DNA from 2 places in the Paenibacillus sp. J31R122 genome. Region 1 is predicted to be linked to the other one. Evidence: riboswitches for the same ligand, from Rfam matches in the RefSeq annotation. Region 1 holds a riboswitch; the other holds the start of a gene.
The links. A riboswitch is a leader RNA that binds a small molecule or an ion and turns the genes downstream of it on or off. The one in region 1 is predicted to bind cobalamin.

Region 1 (12,657 bases):
AACGGTAAGTGTAATTGGATATGTACCAGCTTCGAAGAATACTTCTTCCTTACCTTCCCATTCGAATTTCACTCCCTCAGCATCGGGATCATAGCTCAGATTCACGTAATTGATCGGTTCGCCAATTTTGTAGCTAGCCTTCGCAAATGTGAATTTTGCTACCGGTTTGGAATTATTCTGATCAGGGTTATAGTTCGAATCCGGTTGATTAACATGCAGGACATCGATACGTCTTAATTCACTATTGTACGTATAGGTCGCACCCATATAATCGGATAACCATGTAAGCTTAATCATTACACGTCCATTCTTAATGGTCGCAACATCTTCAAGCTTAAACCAATAGCCGTTTACGAAAGCCGATTTATTAATCGTATCAAGCATAATGTCGTATTTCGGCGTTTCCATGATCACTTGTCTCTTCTCTTCATTCCATTCAACCTTCATACCAAAAGCATCTCCGAGGAACTTAGCCGGCACAAATGTTTTGCCTTTAATAATAGTAGGAGGAGCGTCCAAGACAACCTGCTCTCCATCTAGGAAAGCTTCAGACTTGTCAACATAAAAGACAACATATGTTGTACCTGAAGTAATTGGCTTTTCTTGTTCAACTGCAAAAGTGACGCTACTAAATGAAAGAAGCATAATCAGTAATAGTGCCATGGTTCTTTGTTTTCTGTTTAATTTCATGCTTAAACTCTCTACTCCTTTATTCTATCTATTTTATTTGACCAGGAAGAAATCTGACTAGGTCGATAGTTAGACGTAAAATATAATAATAAGTTGCATTATTGGCATATTATTTAGAAATACACCTTATATGGTGAGTTGATCTAATATACAGTTTTTAAATGCCGATTAATACTATAGGTACTACGTACTATTCTAATAGAACTTGTGATAGAGAGGAATTAACTACATTAATAATTAATCATAGCAATAAAAAAGGCGGTAACCGAATCAGCATCGGCACCGCCATCTTACTTAAAAGTTATTCTCCGATTTCAGCACCCTGTTCCATATACATGATCTCCCAAAGGTGATTGTCTAGATCCTGAAAGCTCCAAGTATACATAAAACCATGATCTATTGGGTCATTATATGGAATTCCACCCGCTGCTAAAGCCTTATTTACAATTGCATCGACTTCTTCCTTGCTATTAGCTGATAATGCCAAAATCACTTCCGTGCTTTTTGATGCATCGATGATTTTTTTTGTAGTAAATGTTTGGAAGAACTCTTCAACGAGCAGCATAACAAAAATTTGCTCGCTTATGACCATACAGGTAGCATTTTCATCCGTAAATTGAGGATTAAACTCAAAACCAATTTCAGTAAAAAAGTCGATTGATTTTTGCAAGTCTTTGACTGGTAAATTAACGAATATTTTATCCGTTTTTACTCCCATTATTTATCACCTCGCAGTCATAATAACATGCAAGATTTAGGCTTGTCTATTCAAATAATGAAAGTATAATTATTAGTCTTCTTCTTGTGTTTGCGCGGCTTCAAGAACCGTTTCGTACACCGCTTCGCCAATAGCACAGCCAATCGTCGTGGCAGCGCCGGCGTAGGCGTGCAGCGCCTTCCAGTGCCTGTGTTGACTGACTCCAATAACGATTGCGTCCGTCGTCGTTCCCGTAGCTAATTGCCCATTCGCTTGCTCAACAATACCTAATTGCTGCAACGCGGCTGTCTTCGCTTCGGTTGCAGTTATAACAGCATTGACCATTGCCGATTCAGACATCTGTCCATCGATTAGCAGAATTGTATTTATCGTGCCGGGAGTGTATGCTGAGAACGTTTTGCGCGTCAACCCCGATCTCGCAGCATTACTCGTGCCAACCGTAGTGCAGCAAACCAGCTTAAACCGGTCGCCTTCTAGCTCAAGTACTGAAGCATGCGTCAGCTTAGCAGCGGTGATGAGACCGATCGTATGATGCGGATCGGAGCCCCATATTCCACATTGACGCATAATATCATGTACAGGATCATCACATTGATAAGTAAGCGGCACCTTCCAGTTCATAATCCGATTCGCATAAGAGAAGCCGCCTGGATGAACAGCACTGCTTAGCGTGTGTAACTTTTCCGAACAAACCATATCAATTCGGTCTTCCAATAGATGAATGCTAACTCCATTCCAAATCGTAGAATGGTAGTCTAGTCCGCTTCGAAAAGGTTGACTCATCGTTCATCCTCCTTCGCTTTACCGAGCAGCTTATAGATGAGCGGCATATTTAGATGGCTTCGAGCAAGCTCTGCCAATCGGTTGAACGCGCTCTCGCGACGCTCCATGAATCGCAGCTCTACAGGTATCGATAGCAATCCTTTTGATTCACGAATTAGGTTTAACCAAGCTCGGCGAAAGTCATCATTATGCCAAATACCATGAATAAACGTTCCCCACAGCCTGCCGTCCGGCGTGCAGGCACCCTCAGACTCATATTGAAGTGAAGAATTGCCATCCTTCAAGTTAAGCCGCTCACGAATTTGAAAGGGATGTCGAATCGTCCCCTTATCCCGCAGCCATTCTACAGCTCCCATATGAATCTCGTACCCTTCAATCGGCAAGGAATTCATGGAATCATTTAGCTTGCCATGGCCCTCAATTCGAATGGTTTTCTTTTCTTCCGCGAACGATACCTGAAACTCAAAATAGCCTAGACCTTCCGATTTGTCTATTTTCGATTCCACACCCAGCGGATCAACCAAACATGTTCCTAGCATCTCATATCCGCCGCAAATGCCAACCGTCCAGCCGCCCTTTAGAACATGCTTGTGCAGCAATTCTGCGAATCCATTTTGCTTCAGCCATAGTAAGTCTTCTATCGTATTTTTGCTTCCTGGAATAATGACTGCATCGGGATTCCCCCATTGATCTGATCTCTCGATATATCGGAGTTTTACATCTGCTTCGAAGTGAAGCGGGTCCATATCAGTAAAATTAGAAATGCGCGGCAGTCTAATAACCGCTATATCTAACTGATCTTTCTGATCTGAAACTTCTATCTCTTTATTGAAAGACAACTGCTTGCCAAGCGATAAGGAGTCCTCATCCTCCAGCTCTAAATTCGGCATATAAGGCAATACGCCAAGCACTGGTTTGCCCGTCCGCTCTTCAAGCCAATCAAGACCCGGTTGAAGCAGCGATACGTCACCACGAAATTTATTGATAACAAAACCGCAAACGCGATCTCGTTCATCTGGCTCAAGTAGCTCCAGCGTACCGACGATTGAGGCAAATACACCACCACGATCAATATCGGCGACCAAAATGACCGGTGCATCTGCCCATGCAGCCATACGCATGTTGACAATGTCACGATCCTTCAAATTAATCTCTGCTGGACTACCCGCCCCTTCAAGCACGACAATATCATTGGATTCTCGCAGTCGCTTCAGTGATTCTTGGACAATACCGCCGGCTATCGGCAAATAGTTCTCCCGATATTCACGAGCATCAAACTCGCGCAGCGGTTTCCCATGCACCACAACCTGTGATGACATATCGCCAGTCGGCTTAAGCAGAATCGGATTCATATCGGTCGTAGCCAGAATGCCGCATGCATCAGCCTGCATCCCTTGTGCGCGACCGATTTCTTTGCCATCCCATGTCACATAGGAATTGAGTGACATATTTTGCGATTTAAACGGCGCAGTTCGCCATCCATCCTGTGTAAAGATTCTACACAATGCCGCTGTGATTAGGCTTTTGCCGACATCTGATGCTGTTCCTTGCACCATAATCGTATGACCCATTTCAGTTGATGATGCAGACTTATTTTGACTCATATTCATCATCCCTTGCACCTTCCAGCTTGATCTATCACATGTCTCAATGCGTTCAGCAAGAGCTCATTTTGCTCTCTAAGCTTAATTGCCACGCGTATATAGGTATGATCAAGCCCAGGAAACCGCGATGCATCACGAATAAGTACACCTTGCTTTCCCATTTCAAGCTGCAGCATGCTTGCGCTGAGCCCAAGCTGCTCTGGAATTCTTAACAGCAAATAATTGACTGAGCTCGGATTTACTTCGAACCCCATATGCTGCAATTTCGCAGTCAACCAAGGTTTTTCTTCCTCCAGCCACTTCAGCGTTCGTTCAGCGAATTCTACTTCATCCAATACAGCTTCCCCTATGAGCTGAGCTAATGAATTTACACTCCACGGAACCTGAAGTCGCTTCAATCTGCTAAGACCTTTAGGCGTGCCTACAATATAGCCAAGTCGTATACCTGGTATTGAGTAAAATTTAGTCATCGAGCGTATAACAAACAGTCGGTCATTGCTTGAAGCCTCTTTAATTAAGCTGTAACGCGATTCGTTGGGAACGAAATCCATAAAAGCTTCATCAATAACCATATAGGCTCCGCTTTGCAGTAGAAACCGAATAATCTCAGGATCTACAAGCTTCCCAGTCGGATTATTTGGCGAGCCTAGCATAATTAACGTACCCTCAGACGCTGCTAAAGAGAATTGCTCTAATTCCGCTTCCAGCTCAAACTGGCTTTCTGCCGATAGATTAATCTCGTACACGGCTCCGCCAATTTTGCGAACGGCATCCCTGTATTCGTCAAAGCATGGAATAGCCAGCGTTGTAGATTTAGGCTGTATTGCCCGAACAACTAAGTCGATCAGCTCGGCTGCCCCATTGCCTATTAAGATGGATTGCTCGTCGATATCATGATGAAGCGCAAGCTTACTTCTCAGATCGCGCACGGCAGGGTCGGGATATTGTCCAATTATATCCGCATAAGCTAACAATGCCTGCTTAACTCCACTTGGAGGTCCCAGAGGATTCATATTCGAGCTGAAATCGACGAAGGTGTCCGCCGGTTTTCCGAATGCCTCCTCTGCAGTTCGCAAATCTCCGCCATGCCCATATCTCTCCAGCATTTTGTATCAAGCTCCTTCTTTATGCAATTCTTATGAACTGTTATTTTAAACAGCATTTAGCCAAACGACCGCTGCCAGAAGCAGCATCGCTTCAACGGCTTCATTCATCGCACCGTATGTATCACCCGTTAATCCGCCAAGCTTACGATTTAACCAAATGCCTAGAAGACCGCCGGATAGAATGGTAATAAGGAAAAAAGCTAGCACATAGGCAATTGCTTCCGTCAGCTTGACTTGAAAACCCATTAATATGCCGAATGATAGAATAAAGGATACGAGACAAGCTGCTATAACCCCCATTCGATTAACGCCATTAAATAGTTGTCCAATTCCTTCTCCGCGCCGTGCGCTAGGCCAAATCCCAATTGCAGCAGCCATCCATACACGACTCCATATAGGGTTAATTATTAATACCATTAAACATATTGTACTATTTTCCTGAATGAGCAGCTCCGCTATCAAAGATGCTTTGAGCAGAAGAAGAAGTACCGCAGCCAGCACACCCATTGCTCCTACTCGGCTATCCTTCATTATTTCCAACATACGCTCGCGTGAACGATGACTAAGCACACCATCAGCCGTATCCATCCAGCCATCTATATGAAGTCCTCCGCTAAGCGCCGTCCATATCGCGAGAAGAATGACCGCGGCAGGCCATTCAGGCAAAACTAGATTTAACAGCCAAGCTGATGCTGCTAAGCATCCGCCAATGAAAGCTCCTGCTGCTGGAAAATAGATGATACTCCGCGTTAATACAGGTGAGTTGAAGGGAACTGTCATAGGCACAGGCAGACGAGTTAAAAATTGAAAGGCTGCAACAAAAGCTTGAACATGCAGCTTCACCGAACCACTAACCATACCGCGACCACCCCCGCAAATATTATAACGCTAACACTATACAGTAAATAAACGGTAAGCCTAATATCATTCGGCTGCAAAGGTCTTAACGGCCACCCCATTCTTGCACGTTCACTCGATTTACCGAAGTAAACGTTCGTTCCACCGAGTTCAAAGCCGAGTGCTCCTGCAACAGCAGATTCAGGAATGCCGCTATTTGGGCTAGGATGAAATCGCGCAAACTTGATAATAGCTCGCATGGCTTGTCCGGCTTTCATACCAGGAGCTGCAAATGCTGTCAAAGTAAGCAATAGACCAGTTATTCTGGCTGGAATATAGTTTAGCACATCATCCATACGCGCCGAGCACCAACCAAAGTATTTATATTTATCATTGCGATAGCCAACCATTGAATCTAACGTATTCGCTGCGCGATAAAGCATCGCAAGTGGAGCGCCTCCTAATAGAGCAAACAAAATGGGAGACACGAACGCATCTACCGTATTTTCAGCGACCGTCTCTACTGTAGCCCTTGTTGCTTCACGTTCATCAAGCTTATCCGTATCCCTTCCCACTATGTAGCCTACATACTTTCTAGCTTCATCAAGCCTTCCTGCTATAAGAGGCTTATAGACGAGCATCGCAGCTTCTTTCAAGCCTTTAACGGCAATCGTAGTCGAGATGAACCACGCGCTTATCACATAACCAAGCCAAGGATGTATCGCATTTGCCGCCCAAATCAAGCCCCACATCACGCTCCAGCTTATCAATAATGTAGATGCTGTCAGAACAATACCTAGCAGCCTTACAATATGTGGCCGGTCTTCCCTTCGTTCTGGCGCAAGCATACGCTCTATAAATCGAATAAGCCGACCTATCCAAATGACAGGATGGGTCGGCCACTTTGGATCTCCGAAGATCCAATCGATTACGATGGCTGCTGCCGTTAGCAGCAGCAGTTCTTCCATGGAATAATCTATCATAGCTGATCCCAACTAAAAGCTTGCGTTTTCAGCTCGACAGGGATTCCTGCTGTCACTAGAAAAACCCTATCGCATATGGCTGCAACTCGTTGGTTAAGACGGCCTGCCTCATCCCGGAACAGTCTGCCAAGCGGATATTCGGGCACGATACCGTCACCCACCTCGTTTGTAACCAATAGCAGTGTGTAAGGGAATTTCTGAATTGCATTTATTAGCTTGTTCTTTTCTGTTTCATACCGAATTTCACCAAGAGATTCATAGTCGACACGCAGCAGCCAATTTGTTAACCAAAGCGTCAAACAGTCTAACAATACTACCGGAGGCTCTTGACCTTTTTTTACTTCTTCAGTAATTTGTATTGCAAATTGTTGAAGAAGCTCCGCGGCCTCATAAGGCTCCTCAACAGTCTCCCATAAAAAACCAGAAAGCTCGCGATCCTCTCTATGTTTACCGATTCTCTCCGTCATTTCCTCGTCATAGGGCTGACATGTAGCAATATAAATGCCCCGCGCGCCGGATCGCTTCGCGTATTGCTCGGCGAAGCCGCTTTTGCCGCTGCGGGCACCGCCAGTTACGAGTATTGCCATCAATTATCACCTAACCCTTTGATATACCAGCGCTATCGAAAGTCGCCATTTCCTGCATAAGGAGAAGCGCTGCATCAATAAAATGAAAGCACAATACTGCTCCAGTACCTTCACCGAGCCTAAGCTCCAATTGAATCATCGGCAATAAGCCGATGGCTTCCAGCAGCTTCAAATGTCCCTGCTCCTGCGATAAGTGAGAAGCAATCATATAAGGTTTCGTCTGCTCCGCAATTCGAGACGCGACAAGTGCTGCTGCCGATGAAATATAACCATCGATCACTACCGGACAGCCGTTAGCGGCAGCGCCGATAATAACGCCGACCAGACCGGCAATTTCTACGCCGCCAACCTTAGCAAGAACATCAATAGGATCGGCGGCATTAGGATTATTCAAGGCTATTGCGCGCTTAACTACCTCCACCTTGTTCAACCAGCTTGCATCGTTAATACCCGTTCCGCGTCCAACAGACTCCTCCGGAGATAAGCCAGTAAGCACTGTCGTAATAGCTGCGCTTGCCGTCGTATTGCCAATTCCCATCTCACCAGTTGCAATGAGGCGCACACCTCGACGCACCTGTTCATTGACGACCTCGACTCCAACCATAACCGCGCGAATGGCATCCTCACGAGACATCGCAGGCCCCTTTGCCATATTGGCTGTCCCTCTTACAACCTTCCGGCTTACAAGCAGCTCGTGCTCCAGATCAGCGTTAACACCAATATCTACGCATACGACATCTGCGCCTGCTTGTCTGGCAAGCACATTAACAGCTGCTCCGCCATTTAGAAAGTTAATAACCATCTGCGGTGTAACCGCCTGCGGGAAAGCGCTAACCCCCTCTTCACAAACACCATGATCGCCAGCCATCACAATAACTGCTTTATGCGATAAATCAGGCCATAAGTGACCTGTAATACCTGCAAGCTGGCTAGCAATAGCTTCAAGCTTGCCAAGACTTCCCGGAGGCTTCGTCAGTGAATTAGAATGTTGATCAGCTAGCTGTGCTTTCTCCTCTTCAAACGGTTTAATCTTCGCAACGATATTCAGCAATTCATCGTACAAATGGTCATCCATTACTTATTGCTCCTTCGTACTCTATATTCAGTCAAACTAGATGTTCAAAGCCTGGCTGCAGCATAATTTGCGGCTTGCCAGTAATCGGATGAGCGATGACCGAAGTAGTCGTTTCATATACCTGCTCAATCAGCGCGGAGGTTAACACCTCATGCGGCCTCCCTGCTGCCGCAACTGTGCCTTGATGCAGTACAACAAGCTCATCACAGTAAAGGGAAGCAAGGTTCAAATCATGTAGAACGGCAATAACGGTCAGCCCGCGTTCTCTCTGCCAATCCCGAACTGTATCCAGCAATTGAACTTGAAATCCAATATCCAAATACGTAGTTGGCTCATCCAGCAAAATAATAGATGGCTCCTGCGCCATCAACTTTGCGAGCGCTACACGCTGCCTCTCGCCACCGCTTAATTGGTCCATTTTGCGAAGCTCAAGCTCTTGTAAGCCCATTGCTTGCAATGCATCATCAATGATTGAATCGGAATCATTCTCCTCGCTGCCCATCCAATTCTGGTACGGGTATCGTCCCATGCTGACAACTTCACGGACAGTGAAGCCAACTGGCGGAAGACCGCTTTGCTGCAGCACTGCCATCTTTCGTGCCAACTGCTTACGTGGAAACTCGGTAATCGGTTTTCCCTCCAGCAGAACTTCGCCTTCTTTCGGACGCTCCACACCTGACAACATATGAAGCAGTGTTGATTTACCAACACCGTTAGGTCCAATAATCCCGTACATCAGACCTTTTTGAAAGGAACAAGAAAGATTTTTCAATACAAGACGGCCTTGAACCGACTGCACAATTCCTCGTACATCAATCATAGCGAGCCTCCTTGTTTCAGCTTGCGGCGGTGTAATAAGTAAGCGAAGAAAGGCGCCCCGATTAGCGCTGTAACGACGCCAAGTGGAATTTCCTTTGGAGTCAGTACATTTCTTGCTAGTGTATCTGCCCATAAGACAAATATGCCTCCGCCAATCGCCGACAACGGTGTAATCAATCGATAATCAGGACCCACGATAAGTCTAATCAAATGAGGAACGACAAGTCCCACGAAGCCGATTACACCTGAAACAGACACTGCAGCAGCTGTAAGAAGCGTTGAGCAAATTAAAACAATAAGCTTAGTCCTCTCAACACGAATGCCTAAATGTGCCGCATGCCGCTCTCCGAGTACAAATAGATTAAGAGATTGTCCGTATGCGAGCAAGAGAGGCAATCCAACGATAAGAAAAGGAATCAGCATATATACATTATCCCAGCTTTTCATGGCAAGCGACCCCATCAACCAAAACAAAATCTCATTGACGACACCCTCAGACATCGACACCATAAAGGAAACAAAAGCGCCAAGAAAGGATTGAATAATTACGCCAGATAATATGAGTGTTTCAATATGCATTACGCCTTTATCTCGCGAAAGCCAGAAAACACCTAATAATGTTACTGTGCCCGTTGCGAAAGCCACAAGCGGAATCGTCCACATCCCAAGCACCGTTTGCAGACCGAACAAAATAATAAAAGCAGCGCCTACAGATGATCCCGATGCGACCCCTAGCGTATATGGGTCAGCTAACGGATTTCGCAGCACCCCTTGAAATCCTGTTCCTGCAAGCGCTAGACAAGCACCAACGAGAACAGCGAGCAGAACACGTGAAAGCCTCACTTGCGTAACGATAGCAATTTCTCCGGGCGTGTAAGCACCAGGCTCGCCCTCCAGCCATGGAAGCTGATGGATCAATATGCCCCAAACATCACGTACTGAAATTCCGGCAGAGCCAATAGATAGACTAGTAACGATAGAAACAGCAAGAAGGAGCATAGCTGCTCCTCCATACCAAACTAATTTATGCTTCAACATTTATTTTACGAGATCCGGGTGAATCACTTTTGCCAGCTCAAGCAAGCCGTCTGCAAGGCGTGGACCAACTCGTACAAGCGGATCCTCCGTTACAGCATACAATTGTTTGTTTTTCACCGCGTCGATAACATTCCAGCCTGGACGGCTGTTTATGCCAGCAACAATCGGATTCGGATACTCCTTCAGAGCAGGATAAATAATCAATTGCGGATTTTGCTTAACGACTTCCTCAGCGCTAACTTCGAACCAGCCTGGCTTCGCTGCAGCAACATTGGTTCCGCCTGCAAGTGTAAGCAGCTCATCAAGGAAAGTCCCGCTGCCAACGCTCCAGCCAGGTGAGAACTCTAAGTATACACTCTTCTTCTCTGCACCCTTCACTGCATCGGTTACTTGCTGTTTTACCGCTCGCATGTTGTCAGCAACAACTGCCGCCTCTGTTTGCTTATTCATAATTTTACCTAAATTTTCGATTTTGGCAACAACCGCATCATAAGTCAAAGGGTCTGTTGCAAATACTGTAATTTTCAACTCACGGAGCTTATTAATCGCTTCTGTGTTCATGGATGAAGAAGCTAGAACAAGATCAGGATTAAGGGCAACTACCGCTTCAATGTTCGTTGTCATATCGCCAACCTTCGGCTTCGATGCTGCTTCCTCCGGATAGTTGCTCCACTCGTCTACGCCAACAACCTGCTCCCCTGAACCGATCGCATAGATTGCTTCTGTTTCACTTGGTACTAGCGTTACGATTTTCGTAGGCGCTTGTTCAAACTTCACTTCCGTATTTGTATCATCTTTAATAATAACGGGGTATGCAGCCGCTGGCTTATTACTTGATCCCTGTTCCGTATTCGTTGATTTATTCCCCGTATTGTTTTCTTTGTTCGAATCTGCGCCACATGCTGCTGTAAATACGAGCATCATTGCTAGCATAAAACCTAATAATGTTTTCATCAAACTCTTGTTATTTCTAACCATTCTTTAATGCACTCCTTATAATTTTATTTCGTACAAGCGTAAACGGCTGGCGCCAGCCTCTGGCGGCATATGTTCGTTTCGCTGTGAAATACAGGAAAAAAGTATAGTATGAACTTTCCCATATTTCAAAAACAAAAAAGCATCTCTGACAAATGTGTCAGAAATGCTGTCATACGCCAAAAAAAGATAGCGAATTGCTCTTCCAACACCTCCCTAAGTCCACGTAGGATACAGCGTTATGTAAACAGGCAGGTCTCCTGACTCGGATTTCGCAGCCAACGTCTTCCCGAGCTATTAGCTCAGTGACATGCAGCTGGCGCGCTGGCAAAGGCAAGTGTTACCTCGCATTGCCGGTCCTAACAGTGGCGGGTCCGTGCCGGATTTTCACCGGTCTTCCCTATTAAGCTTCAATGAGTATAAGAGATTAATGAAAATATTCTCGTATAAACTCGTTCAAGCACCTATTTATTAACTATTAAATTATCAGTAGTTACTATACACTCTCGCCAATTATTTGTCTACTCTTTACCCTAATCCATTTCACCTTTATCCATCCTCAAACTTAGATCAAGGCTAAAACAGGACAAACCATTGCTTAGTTGCAGTTCTGTACCTTCCATTAACCGCATAGGTAACATAGTGAACCCACTTGAGAAGCTTTATTTAATCCTTACATTAAAATAGCAAGATAAGAAAGGACTGATCACATGCTGCCGCAAAAGAAAGCACTCAAGCCTATTCATAAGCTTGCTATAATAATACCACTGACCACTCTGCTCATTGGTATTGCGCTTTATTGGCTTTACTCTGATAAAGCTGCTGTATCAGCGCCAGCAACGACAGAGCATGATTTCAAAAATGGCCATGCCGTATGGACCATTAATCCATATGCTGCGAAAGTGCTGCATGAAAATACATTTACCTTCCAAGTAACAGACATTTCCGGCGCTCCTCTACAGGATGCTGCTGTCTCGGTTCAGCTCGATATGATTGGCATGGTTTGCGGTAACTACACTTTTGATATGAAAGAAATCGCACCCGGCATGTACAAAGGAGAAGGTGTGCCGCTTATGGCTGGAACATGGAAAGCAACGTTATCTATAAAAACTGCGGACGAATCGTATACGGTAGTTCGCCGTTTGCAGGCGGTGCATTGACCTCTTTTATTATCTATGTAATGAGAACAGCAACGGACATAGGTTCTGTTATTTGTGGTTTTAATGCTCTTTAGGTCATATTTCTGACATAGATTCCGTTATTCCTCTTCAATCGGGGTATATTTGAAATTTTTAGCACAAATAACGCATATGATGTCCTCACGCACCTCCAAAATGAAGTAATGCTCACAAATAAACGCTTCTGTGTCCGCTGACTTATAAACTGTGTCCACTGCCTTACGTGCCGTGTTCGCAGACTAATGTGCCGTGTTCGCAGACTTA
Region 2 (12,657 bases), on a different contig from region 1:
ATCATTTCGATCTCGTAAACTTCTGGATTAATTCGCAGCCGGAGTCAGTATTTGCTTTTGGAGATTTGCTCTTCTACGGCCGTGAAAATGCCGAGGAGCGCGGCGAGACGCAATTTTATGAACGCGCTACCGGAAATGCCATTGCTGAAAATGATCCTTTTGCGCTGCACTTGGATAAAAATGATCATTTAAAATCGATGTACTTAGATGCGGAGCATGAGGACGGCTATCGTCGTGATCAGAGCGTATTCGGAGATGGTATTAATATAGAGGACACTATGGGGGTGCTCGTGCGGTACAAAAACAATGCGATTCTTACGTATTCTCTGAATGCTTACTTGCCATGGGAAGGCTATCGTATTGCATTTAATGGTACAAAGGGGCGCTTGGAGATGAACATCGTAGAGCAATCCTACGTGAACTCTGGCGGTGAAAAGGCGCAAGAGGGTGCTTTAAAGGAACATCGGATAACGGTATTTCCAATGTTTGCGGCACCTTATGAACTTGATGTAGAGGAAGGCATTGGCGGTCATGGCGGCGGAGATCCGGTGCTGCTTAATGATTTGTTTGGTACACCTGTAGAGAACCCATTCAATCGTGCTGCAAATCATGTCGATGGCGCAAGATCTATATTGACCGGTATAGCGGCGAATCGTTCGATTCAGACAGGTCAAGCAGTGAAGATTGATGACTTAGTGAAATTCTATAACTAGAAAATGGAGGGTGTATATATGAAGCCGTTTATGGATGACAATTTTTTGTTATCAAATGAAACTGCTGTGAGGCTTTATCATGATTTTGCTAAGGACATGCCGATTATAGATTACCATTGCCATCTAAGTCCGCAGCAAATTTATGAAAACACAAGCTTCGCGAATATTACGGAAGCTTGGCTTTACGGTGATCATTATAAATGGCGGGCTATGCGCGCAAACGGTGTGGAGGAACAACTTGTAACCGGCGGCGAGGGAGTTACCGATTACGAACGGTTCGAGGCATGGGCGCAGACGGTGCCGCAGACGATTGGAAATCCGCTCTATCAATGGTCACATTTGGAGCTTCGCAGATTTTTTGGAGTGAATGAGCTCATCAATGAGAAGAATGCGAAGGCGATATGGGAGCAGGTTAACGCTAAACTTAATGAAGGCAGCTTCAAAGCTCGTGATTTGATCAAAATGTCTAAAGTTGAAGTGATTTGTACGACGGATGATCCCATCGACTCACTAGAGTATCATATTGCAATCAAAGGGTTAGAAGACTTCGATGTGCAAGTATTGCCTTCATTCCGTCCAGATAAAGCGCTTGAAATCAATCGCTCGACTTTTCAAGATTGGGTTAACAAGCTTGGGGCTGCAGCTTCCATAACAATAGATAATTATGATAAAATGCTCGATGCTCTAGCAGATCGAGTGCAGTTCTTCCACGACGTTGGCTGCAAGGTGTCTGATCATGCTCTTGATTATGTTGCCTATGCGGAAACGACTAAGGATGAAGCGGCTGTTATATTCGCAAAAGCACGAAACGGTGAATCAGTCAGCTTAGAGGAAGAGAAGAAATATAAAACATATACGCTGCTTTTCTTGGGACGCTTGTATGCGGAGCGTGGCTGGGTCATGCAATTCCATATTAATGCAGCGAGAAACAACAGTACGCGTATGGTTGAAATGCTAGGTCCAGATACAGGCTTCGACTCCATTAATGACAGCTCTGTCGCGTACCCGCTTGTTAAGCTTCTTGATGCACTTGATATGGATAATGCGCTGCCGAAAACGATTGTGTACTCACTCAACGCAAAAGATAATGATGTGCTCGGTTCAATTATCGGCAGCTTTCAAGGCGGAGGTATTCCGGGCAAAATACAGCTGGGCTCAGCATGGTGGTTTAACGATACGAAAAAAGGAATGCTCGATCAAATGAACGCGCTCGCGAACCTTGGTTTACTTAGCCGATTTGTCGGCATGCTGACGGATTCACGCAGCTTCTTATCCTATACCAGACATGAATATTTCAGACGACTGCTCTGTAATTTACTAGGGGAATGGGTAGAGAACGGTGAGGCGCCTCATGATATGGAGCTGCTAGGGGACATGGTTCAAAATATTTCCTATCGAAACGCGAAGGCATACTTCGGTTTCTAGCGTATAAGTAACGTTCTGCAGCACCGTTAGGTTGACGGTGACTGCTGAACGTTTTTCGCAGTGTATAAGGCGTTATGCTACGTATAACGTCAGTCATTTCATGTTGCTGCCTACCGGGCACTTATTTTAAGAGGGGCCAGTTGGGCAGCAGACCTATTAATTAAAGTTTAGAACTCCGCATCGTTGCTGCTTGATCGAATACACGACGCAAGAGGACTAGCATTTGATCGACTTCTTCCTTTGTTACGATCAGCGGGGGCATTAATCTGATGGTAGACGGATTCGGGGAGTTAATGAGCAAGCCTTCCTGTAAGCTCATCATGACAAGCTCACTTCCCATTCCATCGGCAACATCGAATGCTAGCAGCAAGCCTTTACCGCGTATATTGGTAATCTTATAATCGCATGAGAGCTCTTGAAGCCCTTTCTTTAAATAATTGCCTTGCTGCTCCGCATTGTCTGCTAGGTTTTTGTGCAATACCTCTTGAAGTACTGCATAGCCTGCCGCCATCGCAAGCGGTTGTCCCCCGTAGGTTCCGCCCTGATCCCCAGGATCAAATAAATCATATTTGTCAATCGTCAGCATGGCGGATAACGGGAAGCCGCCTCCAATTCCTTTTCCGAGCGTCAAAACGTCCGGTTTTATTCCATAATGCTCGTAAGCGAATAGCTTGCCCGTTCTGCCGATGCCAGTCTGAATTTCATCGAAAATAAGGAGCATACCGTACATATCGCATATTTTGCGAAGTGCGAATAAGTAGGCTTCATCAACCGCGTTTACTCCGCCTTCTCCTTGTACAAGCTCAAGCATAATAGCACAGGTATTATTCGTAACAGCCGCAAAGCAAGCATCAAGATCATTGATCGGTACATGCTTGAAGCCGTCTATCTTAGGAGTAAATAAGCTCTCCCAATGCGCTTTTCCTGTTGCCGACATAGTAGCCAGCGTACGTCCATGAAAGCTATTGGTGAGCGTGATGATTTCATAAGCTCCGTTCATATTAACCTTGCCATGCTTTCTTGCCAGCTTAATGGCGCTTTCGTTTGCTTCTGCTCCGCTGCTGGCAAAAAACACTTTATCCATGCCGCTGACACTCGTTAACAGCTCAGCGAATTGAATTTGTGGCTTATTATAGTAGGCTGGGCTCGCGTGAACTAGAGTAGATGCTTGGTTTGACAATGCTTGTTGAAGTACAGCGGGGGAATGCCCCAAACCATTAACTGCCCATCCGCCTACAAAATCCAAATACTTTTTTCCTTCCGTATCCCACAGATACATCCCTGTACCGCGTTCCATCACGATGTCAGGACGCTTGGCGGTAAATAAAATCGATTTGTCCGCTGCTGCCAGTAAGCCGTTCGTTACATTAGTTTCTGTCTGAAGCATATCTAATCACCCGCTTATTTAAAGTATTGAATAATTATACAACTAAGAGAATAAAAATGCAACAATCCATTTAGTGAGCTTGAGCAGTCATGTGAAAAGAGACTGATATGGATTATAATGGGGATAGTACTTGCTTATTACGAATGAATTGATAAAGGGGAAGTCATTTTGACGTTAATTGGTAAGATCAAGGAAATTAATCGTTATCCTGTAAAATCTTTTGCAGGTGAGAGTTTGGATAGATGCAAAGTAGAGAGCTATGGTTTATATGGCGACCGAATTCATGCTTTTATAGATGAAACAAAGGAAGGATGGGATAGCTTTTTTACTGCTAGAAGTATCCCGAAAATGCTTGCTTATAGGGCAAAACTTGAGGACGAGGATTTCGAGAATGATTTGGGAGCAGTAAGTGTAGCTTCACCGGATGGACGAGTTTTTAACTGGAATGAAGATTTATTGGCTGAAATTCAAACACATTCGAAAAAAAAGATGGTTATGATGAGCTATAGCATGGAAAACTCTGAGCTTATGGCTGTTGATGCTAGCAGTATTTTAATAATTACGGATCGTACAATACGCCGGCTTGAAGAGCTTTGGGGGAAGGATTTAGATCCACGTCGCTTTAGAGCGAACCTAGTTGTGTCAGTAGAAGAGAACGCATTCCACGAACAGAATTGGATAGGAAAAATATTGTCAGTAGGCAGTGCGGAATTACAAGTTGATACGTATTGTGAACGCTGCTCTATGATTACAATTGACCCTGAAACACTTGAGCGGGATTCTTCTCTATTGAAGAAAGTAAATGAAGAGATGAATTTACAATTCGGTGTGTATGCTTCCGTTAGGAAGACGGGACAGATTCATATCGGAGAGAAAGTATATTTATTAGACTAGGATGGTTTATGAAAGGAGAAATCATGGAAGGCAACAAAATTATATTTGAATCAATTGATGATTATATTTCAAAATTTCCTCCAGAGGTTCAGGAAATACTTCAAACATTAAGAAAAGTTATACAGGAGTCAGCACCAGGGGCAGATGAAAAGATAAGTTATCAAATGCCTACCTTTGCTTTACATGGTAATCTGGTGCATTTCGCTGCTTATAAAAATCACATAGGGTTTTATCCATCAGCTAGTGGAATTGAAGAGTTTAAAGATGAATTATCGGAATATAAAGGGGCAAAAGGATCCGTACAATTTCCTATAGATAAGCCAATTCCATATAAATTAATTAGCAGGATCGTTAAATTTAGAATAGCTGAAAATATAGAACGAGCAGAGGGCAAGATGAAGAAGAAGAAATAAGTGTTATGATAAAGCAATGTATGGGTATGAACTAGATCAAAAAATCGATCAAGATTCAGAAGGATTTCTTCAATTTAAAGAGGGAACTCTTTATCCGGCATTAAAAAGATTGGAATCACAGGGGCTTGTAGAAAGCTATTGGCAGGAATCACATGAGGGACCTCGCAGAAAATATTATAGGATTACAAAAATAGGTAAAAAAGCATTATCGCATTTTAGGAAGGAATGGGCACTTTTTCAGCAAATTATGAACAGGATTGTAGGTGTTCAGAATGGATAATTCCTCCTCTTGGAAAATCCACTTATTAAAAGAGATGCTTGTTTGGATAATTTGTTTAGTCGCTGCATCCGTTGGACCTATTCTGCTAATCAACGCACAATTTCAGATGCTCTTTATTTTTGGTCCTATGGTACTGCTTACTATTTGTTATGGAATATACCACGGACTTATAAGACGAGTAACCTCTCCTGTTTTATGGCTAATTATGCTGCCTATTTTGTATGGGTGTTTTGTTTTTCTCATGTTAATGGACATATCGATTGAGGATTTTATGAGTCAATTAGTGGCATTAAATTTAAAAGGGGATGGTATATTCACCATATCAGTCATTCACTTATTATGGATGGGGATTATTATAAGATCTTTGGCTTTGCAGGCTACCAGCCGTAAAAAGTGGGTTGAAGTCGTTCGATCTAGTTTCGAATACTGGGCCATGCTTATGATCTCACTCGTTATTGCGATTTCGGAAATATTAATGAATTCGGGAGAAGGTAAAGTCATTATTTTAAACATTTTTCTACTGTACGTATTCCTCCAAAAAATCATCGAACCGACTTCTTTTATTAAATCGAAAAATAAATTGAAATATTGGTTGACTTAAAGAAGGTTGGTTAATGCTACAGAAGCTCAAAACTGAAACCAGCGGTTATCAGATTGTGTTTAATTTTCATTTGTCGGATTTGATTGTATTTCATCCAGTCAAATCTACTTTAACCGACGTTTTTTGACTCAGACTGTATTTCATCCAAGCTAATCGTCCATTCAAAAGATAAAGGGCTTATAACTACCAATTTGGTTGTATCTTTTCCATTCAAACACATAGGAAAATAGAAGTATCAGTTGTTTGAATGGACAAAATCCATTCAAACCGCCGATTACGTAACCTTGCTTGAAATAGAACGATAGTAACTGGATGCTCAACCCGTCCCGTTTGTATAGAATATCACCAATCATATTCATCAGCGACTTGGATGTGATGTTATATTAGGTTCACATTGTGAAACTAATGACCGTAATTGTGGTAGTAGAGACGAATTAGTTTCAGAATTTGCGGCTAATTCACCTGATAGAGGGCATGTCCCTTATAATAAACAATCAAGTAATAAAAAACCTCCAAGACCAGTTTAATTGTGGTTTTGGAAGTTTTTTTATTTTGGGATTGTTCCATTAGGCTCTATCCTTTAGGGGACAGCTCTTTCGTATTATTTAGTTTATACGTTGGGCTTATTGTATTGTTTATTTTATTATTTTTTTGAATGTGTAGGTTACTTCAATTGGAATGTCTTTAAGCGCCAAAAGCAATGCGGTAACCATTATTATCGCGGATGGTCATTTCACTCCACCCTTCAGACCAATTAGGCCCATTTACGATTTCAACACCTTTAGACAGGAATACCTCATAAAGTTGTTTCAATTCCTCTGGTTGGGTATAACAGAACGCATCAAAATACAGCCCACCATCAACAGAAGAGCTAGGTCGGACATCACTTATTTGTTTAGCCTCGTGTAGAATAAATGTGACGGCTCCATGGTTCATATGTATATGACCACCAATAATTTCTTCGGTGAAGCCTATTCTCTCATAGTAACGAATTGAATCCTGTAAATTAGCAACAAGTAAAACAATAGAAGATCCTTTCAAGCCTACCGAAATTCCACCACTTTGTCCCAATCTCATCCCCACTTCCATTTTTAGGATGTTACCAAAACTATTATGCAATATTCAGAGGGATTTTTCCACTAAAAGAGGCTGGATAAGTCTCGATAAGTTTTTATGAGTCTCTAGCTAACACCCCAAAACCTGAGCTTAGTTACTTAAAACGCTATTCGGACGTGGTGTAACGTGATTTGTTGTGGCTGATTTGGTAGGGCAGGGTAGGATAGAACTGGCAGGACAGTGAGAGTTACCATCGTTTTGTATAAAGAAACGTAAAGGAATATCAGGTATTTGAATGTATTTTATCCATTCAAATACCTGATATTCCTTGTTCCTATATGTTCGAATGTAATAGATACAATCAAATAGCTAGTTAGGAGCATTTTGCTTGCGAAACGGACGATTAGCCTGTATGAAATATAGGCTGAGTCAATTTACGTCGTTTTGATGTTGGTTTGCTTGTATAAAATACAGTCAAATACGATAAACAAATGAACAGTAAGCTTTTCTCGCTATTTATGCGCGGCTGACTTCTGTTTTGAGCTTAAATAGATAGCCGAAAAGATTTATCGGCCAAAATGATGGGGGACATATGAGGGGAGCAAGTGTGCTATCAGTAGAGAAAACGGTGACGGATAGAAACGCCAACTAACCCTTTTTTAATGTAGAATTGCTTTTTCAATTGGTGATGCTTAAAAATGTTCTGTTTTCGTTCGTAAATGTGTGTTATTATTATAAACGAACTAAAACAAACATATTAGGAGGTTTTACCCCCATGGAAGTACGTCACACAACTAACCCAACAGATGTAAAGCAATATACAACAGATCGTTTGCGCAGTGAGTTTCTAATTGAAAGCCTGTTCGAACAAGATCAAATCAAGATGACTTATACACATTATGACCGTATGATTGTCGGCGGCGCGGTTCCTGTGAACGAAGCACTTGAGCTTGAAGATGCGGCTACTTTGAAGACTGAATATTTTCTGGAGCGCCGCGAGGTTGCTTTCTTAAATATTGGCGGTCCTGCATCAATTTCCGTTGATGGTGAAGTCTATGAATTAAATAAACTTGATGTACTGTATGTTGGCAAAGGAAAGCGTCAGGTTCTATTGTCCAGTGTTGACAAGGCTAATCCAGCGAAGCTATATTTCTGTTCTGCACTTGCGCATGCGGTAATCGCTACGCGCAAAATGACGATGGAGGAAGCAAACCCTACTCATCTTGGTTCACAAGAAACATCAAATGAGCGGATTTTGTACAAATACATTCATGCGGACGGCATCCAAAGCTGTCAGCTTATGCTCGGTGTGACAAGTCTTAAGACAGGCAGTGTTTGGAATACAATGCCTTCTCACGTACATGATCGCCGGATGGAGGCTTACCTCTATTTTGACATGAATGATGATGCGCGCGTATTTCATATGATGGGTGAGCCATCGGAAACTAGACATCTTGTAGTTGCGAACGAGCAAGCTATTATTTCACCGCCTTGGTCGATTCACTCAGGTGTTGGCACTAGTAATTATACATTCTGCTGGTCAATGGCAGGAGAGAACTATACGTTTACAGACATGGACGCAGTGCCTGCGAGCGAGCTAAAATAGAATTATTCGCGACAGGAGGTGCTTCATGCTTGCTGCTGAAAGGCATCGTATAATTATTGAGAAATTAGAACAGCTCGGTGCTGTCAAAGTATCCGAGCTAAGTGAGCAGTTCCAGGTTACAGAAAAGACGGTTCGTGAGGATTTAGAGAAGCTCGAGGAAAAGGGGCTTCTCAAGCGTACGCATGGCGGCGCGGTACCTGAGCAAAGCGGTGAGGACAGTCTCTTTCCATTGCAATTCCCAAACAGTAAGCATCAGCAGGAAAAAAAGGCGATAGCTTCACTTGCTTTGACCTGTATTGAACCTAACGATATTATAGCGCTAGATGCGGGCAGTACTACGCTTGAGATGGCGAAGCGGCTGCCTAACATACCGGTAACTGTACTTACGAATGACCTGCTCATTATTCGTGAACTGATAGCGAAGGATCAAGTTAGACTCGTAATTCCTGGAGGATATCGTCATAATAATTTGCTGATTGGCGCCGAATCACAGGAATGGATTAGTCGTCTGAATGTCCATAAGCTGTTTCTATCTACGACAGGCATACATTTGGAGTACGGTCTTACTATTTTTACCGAGGAATTGACGAAGCTTAAGAAGCTGTACATGGAAAACGCAAAAACAGTCTATTGCTTAGCTGATCACAATAAATTCGATAAAGGCGCATTGATCACGTTTGCCGAACTTAATGAAATTGACTATATCATAACGGATGATGGTATAGATTGTGAGGTAGAGGCGAAATACGAGGCACAGGGGATCCGTATGATGAAGGCGGAGCTTTCTGATCAAGCGAAACGGAATAATGGAAAGGTGTGAAATCATGAGTTTGTTTGACTTGACAGGGAAAGTGGCTGTCGTTACAGGAGCAGGTCGCGGTCTTGGCGAAGCGATTGCAATTGGACTGGCACAGGCAGGCGCTGATGTGGCGTTAGTAACAAACCAAACTCCGGCTGACAAAACAGCAGATGCCGTTCGGGCACTCGGACGAAAGGCCATTACAATTCAGGCGGATATTTCAGATCGCACCAAGCTTGCAGGCATTATTGAGCGCACAGTTGATGAACTGGGACGCATTGATATTTTGGTGAACAACGCGGGTATTATTCGCCGGACACCGGCTGCTGAACATAGCTATGGGGATTGGCAGGATGTGCTGGATGTCAACTTGAATTCAGTATTTGTACTTTGTCAGCTTGCTGGTAAGCATATGATTGAGCAGGGCTCAGGTAAAATTATAAATGTAGCGTCAATGCTGACTTTTCAAGGCGGTATTAACGTTCCGGGTTATACCTCCAGCAAGCATGCGGTTGCGGGACTTACAAAGGCACTCGCGAGTGAGTGGGCAAGTAAGGGACTGCAAGTAAATGCGATTGCTCCAGGTTATATGAGTACTGATAATACGGAGGCGCTTCGCGAGGATCCAGTGCGCAGCGCGCAAATATTGCAGCGTATTCCAGCAGGCCGTTGGGGTACATCTGAGGATTTGATAGGGCCAGCAGTATTTCTAGCTTCGAGCGCGTCGGATTATATGAACGGACATATTTTGGCCGTTGATGGCGGTTGGCTAGTTAGATAGATTGTTAGATAGATAGACAGATAGTTAGTTAGTTAGATAGACAGACAGACAGACAGACAGACAGACAGACAGACAGACAGACAGACAGACAGATAGATAGTTAGATAGATAGGTGTAGCTTGTTGTATCTGAATAGCTGTCCTAACGTAGCTTTGGCTGCGAGTGGGGCAGCTTATTTTCATTTTTGGCTAAAAGATTCGACGACTATTCTCTTATTTGTTGATGTGAAATCACGATGCAGCAACTAGCGGCTTGGAGATAAGGTGAAAAAAAGTGAAATTAAATTCATATTCTGAAACTAATGAGCGGTTTAATGGAATTTGAGACGAGTTAGTTTCAGAAATTGCACCTAAAGGACCGAAAAGAGACCGCACATCGAGTGAACCCAGCAACTAAGTTCATTCTCTGACACTAAATCGCTGTTCATCCTTTTTCGGCATCGACTAAATGCAAAAAATGAAACTACGGGGGCGGGGCTTTAGCGCATAAGTTAGTGGATATAGAAGTACTTAGTGGATATAGAAGTATTTATTTAGTGAATATTCTCATATTCGGCGATTCATGATAACAGAGGGACAACGGAAGCTATGTTTGATTCCAAGTAGTAGGATAATCAATAGGCATAGTCTTAATTAGATTTTATCATTCTATTTATAAGAAACGCTTATATACAAAGTATTGTATATTTATTAGATCGAGTGTATAGTTATTCGTATTGCTAGACGATAGCGATCAACAAACTAAATAATGTGGAAATAGGTGCTCTTGCCAAAAACTTGAGCTTAAAAGGGAAGTCCGGTGTAACGCCGGCGCGGTCCCGCCACTGTAACAGCGGAGTTTTAGCGTGTAAACCACTGATCTGTAACTAGATTGGGAAGGTAAGCTATAGATGATAATGCTGGAGCCAGGAGACCTGCCTATTTGAACGACACTGCTTTTACCTACGGGAGATAGGGAGGTGTTAAGACAAGACCGCGGTTCTATTAAACGACGGGCGTCTTTACCTTGCTTCTTAATAAGGTGACGACGCCCTTTTTGCATTTTCGTATTATCCAATTCGATGCAAATTTCGCTATGAAAACAAAGCGTATGCACTCAATGTCATTCCGCTAGGAAAACAAAGCGTATGCACTCCAAGTCAGTCAGCGCCGCAAACAAAGCAAGTTTGCTTCGCAAAACCAGCCTTAGGCTACCGTAGAATTTTTTACATTTTACAAAAACAATCTAGGAGGAATTATAAATGAATAAATTAACAAGCAGTGTGCTTGGATATCCGCGAATTGGGGAAAATCGTGAATGGAAAAAAGCGCTTGAGTCTTTTTGGAAAGGGGATTTGGAGGAAGCTGTATTTCTTGAAACGCTGGAGGGTATTCGGTTGAACAATCTTCAGCTGCAGAAGGACAAAGGGATTTCTATAATTCCTGTTAATGACTTCACGCTATATGATCAAATGCTTGATACGTCAACAATGTTTGGGCTTGTCCCGTCTCGGTTTGAATATGCCGGAGGACCTGTTCCTATTAAAACCTACTATGCCATGGCTAGAGGATCTAAGGAGGCGCAAGCCTGTGAAATGACCAAATGGTTTAATACCAACTACCACTATATTGTTCCTGAACTCAGTGGAGCTACACCTGTCTTGACGGAGAACCGCCCGCTTGCAGCGTATCTTGAAGCGAAACAAAAGCTAGGAATTGAAGGTAAACCGGTCATCATTGGACTATATACTTTCCTTAAACTTTCCAAAGGGTATGATGCGAAGCAACTGCCTGAATGGATAGAGCAATTCATACCGTTGTACGCTCAAATGTTGCAAGAATTGGAGCAAGCAGGTGTGCAGTGGGTGCAAATCGATGAGCCAATTCTCGTAACATCTATTTCAGAGGATGAGATCAAGCTTGTAAAATCAATCTACAAGCAGCTTAATGCAGCAGCTCCTAGTCTTAAGCTGATATTGCAAACTTATTTTGATGCAGTGGAGCATTATGAAGCTGTTGTATCACTGCCCGTTCAAGCGATCGGACTTGATTTTGTACATGGCCTAGAAACAAACCTGAGTGCTCTTGAGAAATTTGGTTACCCACAAGATAAGCTGCTTGCAGTCGGTCTTGTAGACGGACGTAACATTTGGCATTCGGACTATGAGCAAAAGCTGGCATTGATTGAGAAAATTTCTTCATACGTACCGAAAGAACGCCTCATTATCCAATCGTCAACGAGCCTGCTTCATGTTCCGGTTTCAGCAAAAAACGAAACGAACTTGCCTTCAGAATTAAGAGATGCGCTCGCATTTGCCGAAGAAAAGTTGGATGAAATCGTATGGCTGAGCGCTGCTGCTTATTCTGTCAATGCTGCAGCTTCAAACTCATTTGCTGAGGTACTGAAACAGAACAAAGAAATAATTCACAACTTGTCAGCATCTCCAGCGCGCAATAGCAAAGCGGTAGATGCAAAGGCGATCGCGGCGCATCCTTCTGCTAGGCAGAAGCCTTTCGCTGTAAGACAGAAGCTTCAGCAGCAAAAATGGCAGCTGCCATTTCTGCCGACGACGACAATCGGCAGCTTTCCACAAACGCTGGATGTTCGTCAAGCAAGGCAGAAGTGGAGAAAGAACGAGCTAAGCTCAGCTGATTACACTTCCTTTATAAACGAAAAAATTAAGCATTGGATTGAGATTCAAGAAGAGCTTAACATCGATGTCC

Region 2: another riboswitch for cobalamin. It lies ahead of metE (5-methyltetrahydropteroyltriglutamate--homocysteine S-methyltransferase); the one in region 1 lies ahead of AC0YN7_RS03885 (ABC transporter substrate-binding protein).

Annotation. Positions count from the first base shown of each region.
Region 1 is NZ_JBWDNM010000002.1:169,373-182,029, reverse strand. It holds gene AC0YN7_RS03940 (stalk domain-containing protein) at 1-690, opposite strand, end outside; gene AC0YN7_RS03935 (VOC family protein) at 992-1,408, opposite strand; gene AC0YN7_RS03930 (adenosylcobinamide amidohydrolase) at 1,481-2,191, opposite strand; gene AC0YN7_RS03925 (cobyric acid synthase) at 2,188-3,795, opposite strand; gene cobD (threonine-phosphate decarboxylase CobD) at 3,801-4,901, opposite strand; gene cobS (adenosylcobinamide-GDP ribazoletransferase) at 4,947-5,759, opposite strand; gene cbiB (adenosylcobinamide-phosphate synthase CbiB) at 5,741-6,721, opposite strand; gene cobU (bifunctional adenosylcobinamide kinase/adenosylcobinamide-phosphate guanylyltransferase) at 6,718-7,308, opposite strand; gene cobT (nicotinate-nucleotide--dimethylbenzimidazole phosphoribosyltransferase) at 7,319-8,383, opposite strand; gene AC0YN7_RS03895 (heme ABC transporter ATP-binding protein) at 8,415-9,203, opposite strand; gene AC0YN7_RS03890 (FecCD family ABC transporter permease) at 9,200-10,201, opposite strand; gene AC0YN7_RS03885 (ABC transporter substrate-binding protein) at 10,241-11,218, opposite strand; cobalamin riboswitch at 11,449-11,670, opposite strand; gene AC0YN7_RS03880 (FixH family protein) at 11,926-12,375, shown strand.
Region 2 is NZ_JBWDNM010000011.1:160,970-173,626, reverse strand. It holds gene AC0YN7_RS19035 (Gfo/Idh/MocA family protein) at 1-713, shown strand, start outside; gene uxaC (glucuronate isomerase) at 732-2,138, shown strand; gene AC0YN7_RS19025 (aspartate aminotransferase family protein) at 2,299-3,525, opposite strand; gene AC0YN7_RS19020 (MOSC domain-containing protein) at 3,694-4,419, shown strand; gene AC0YN7_RS19015 (iron chaperone) at 4,443-4,832, shown strand; gene AC0YN7_RS19010 (PadR family transcriptional regulator) at 4,849-5,112, shown strand; gene AC0YN7_RS19005 (hypothetical protein) at 5,384-5,713, shown strand; gene AC0YN7_RS19000 (VOC family protein) at 6,398-6,790, opposite strand; gene kduI (5-dehydro-4-deoxy-D-glucuronate isomerase) at 7,545-8,375, shown strand; gene AC0YN7_RS18990 (DeoR/GlpR family DNA-binding transcription regulator) at 8,401-9,195, shown strand; gene kduD (2-dehydro-3-deoxy-D-gluconate 5-dehydrogenase KduD) at 9,200-9,955, shown strand; cobalamin riboswitch at 10,696-10,890, shown strand; gene metE (5-methyltetrahydropteroyltriglutamate--homocysteine S-methyltransferase) at 11,196-12,657, shown strand, end outside.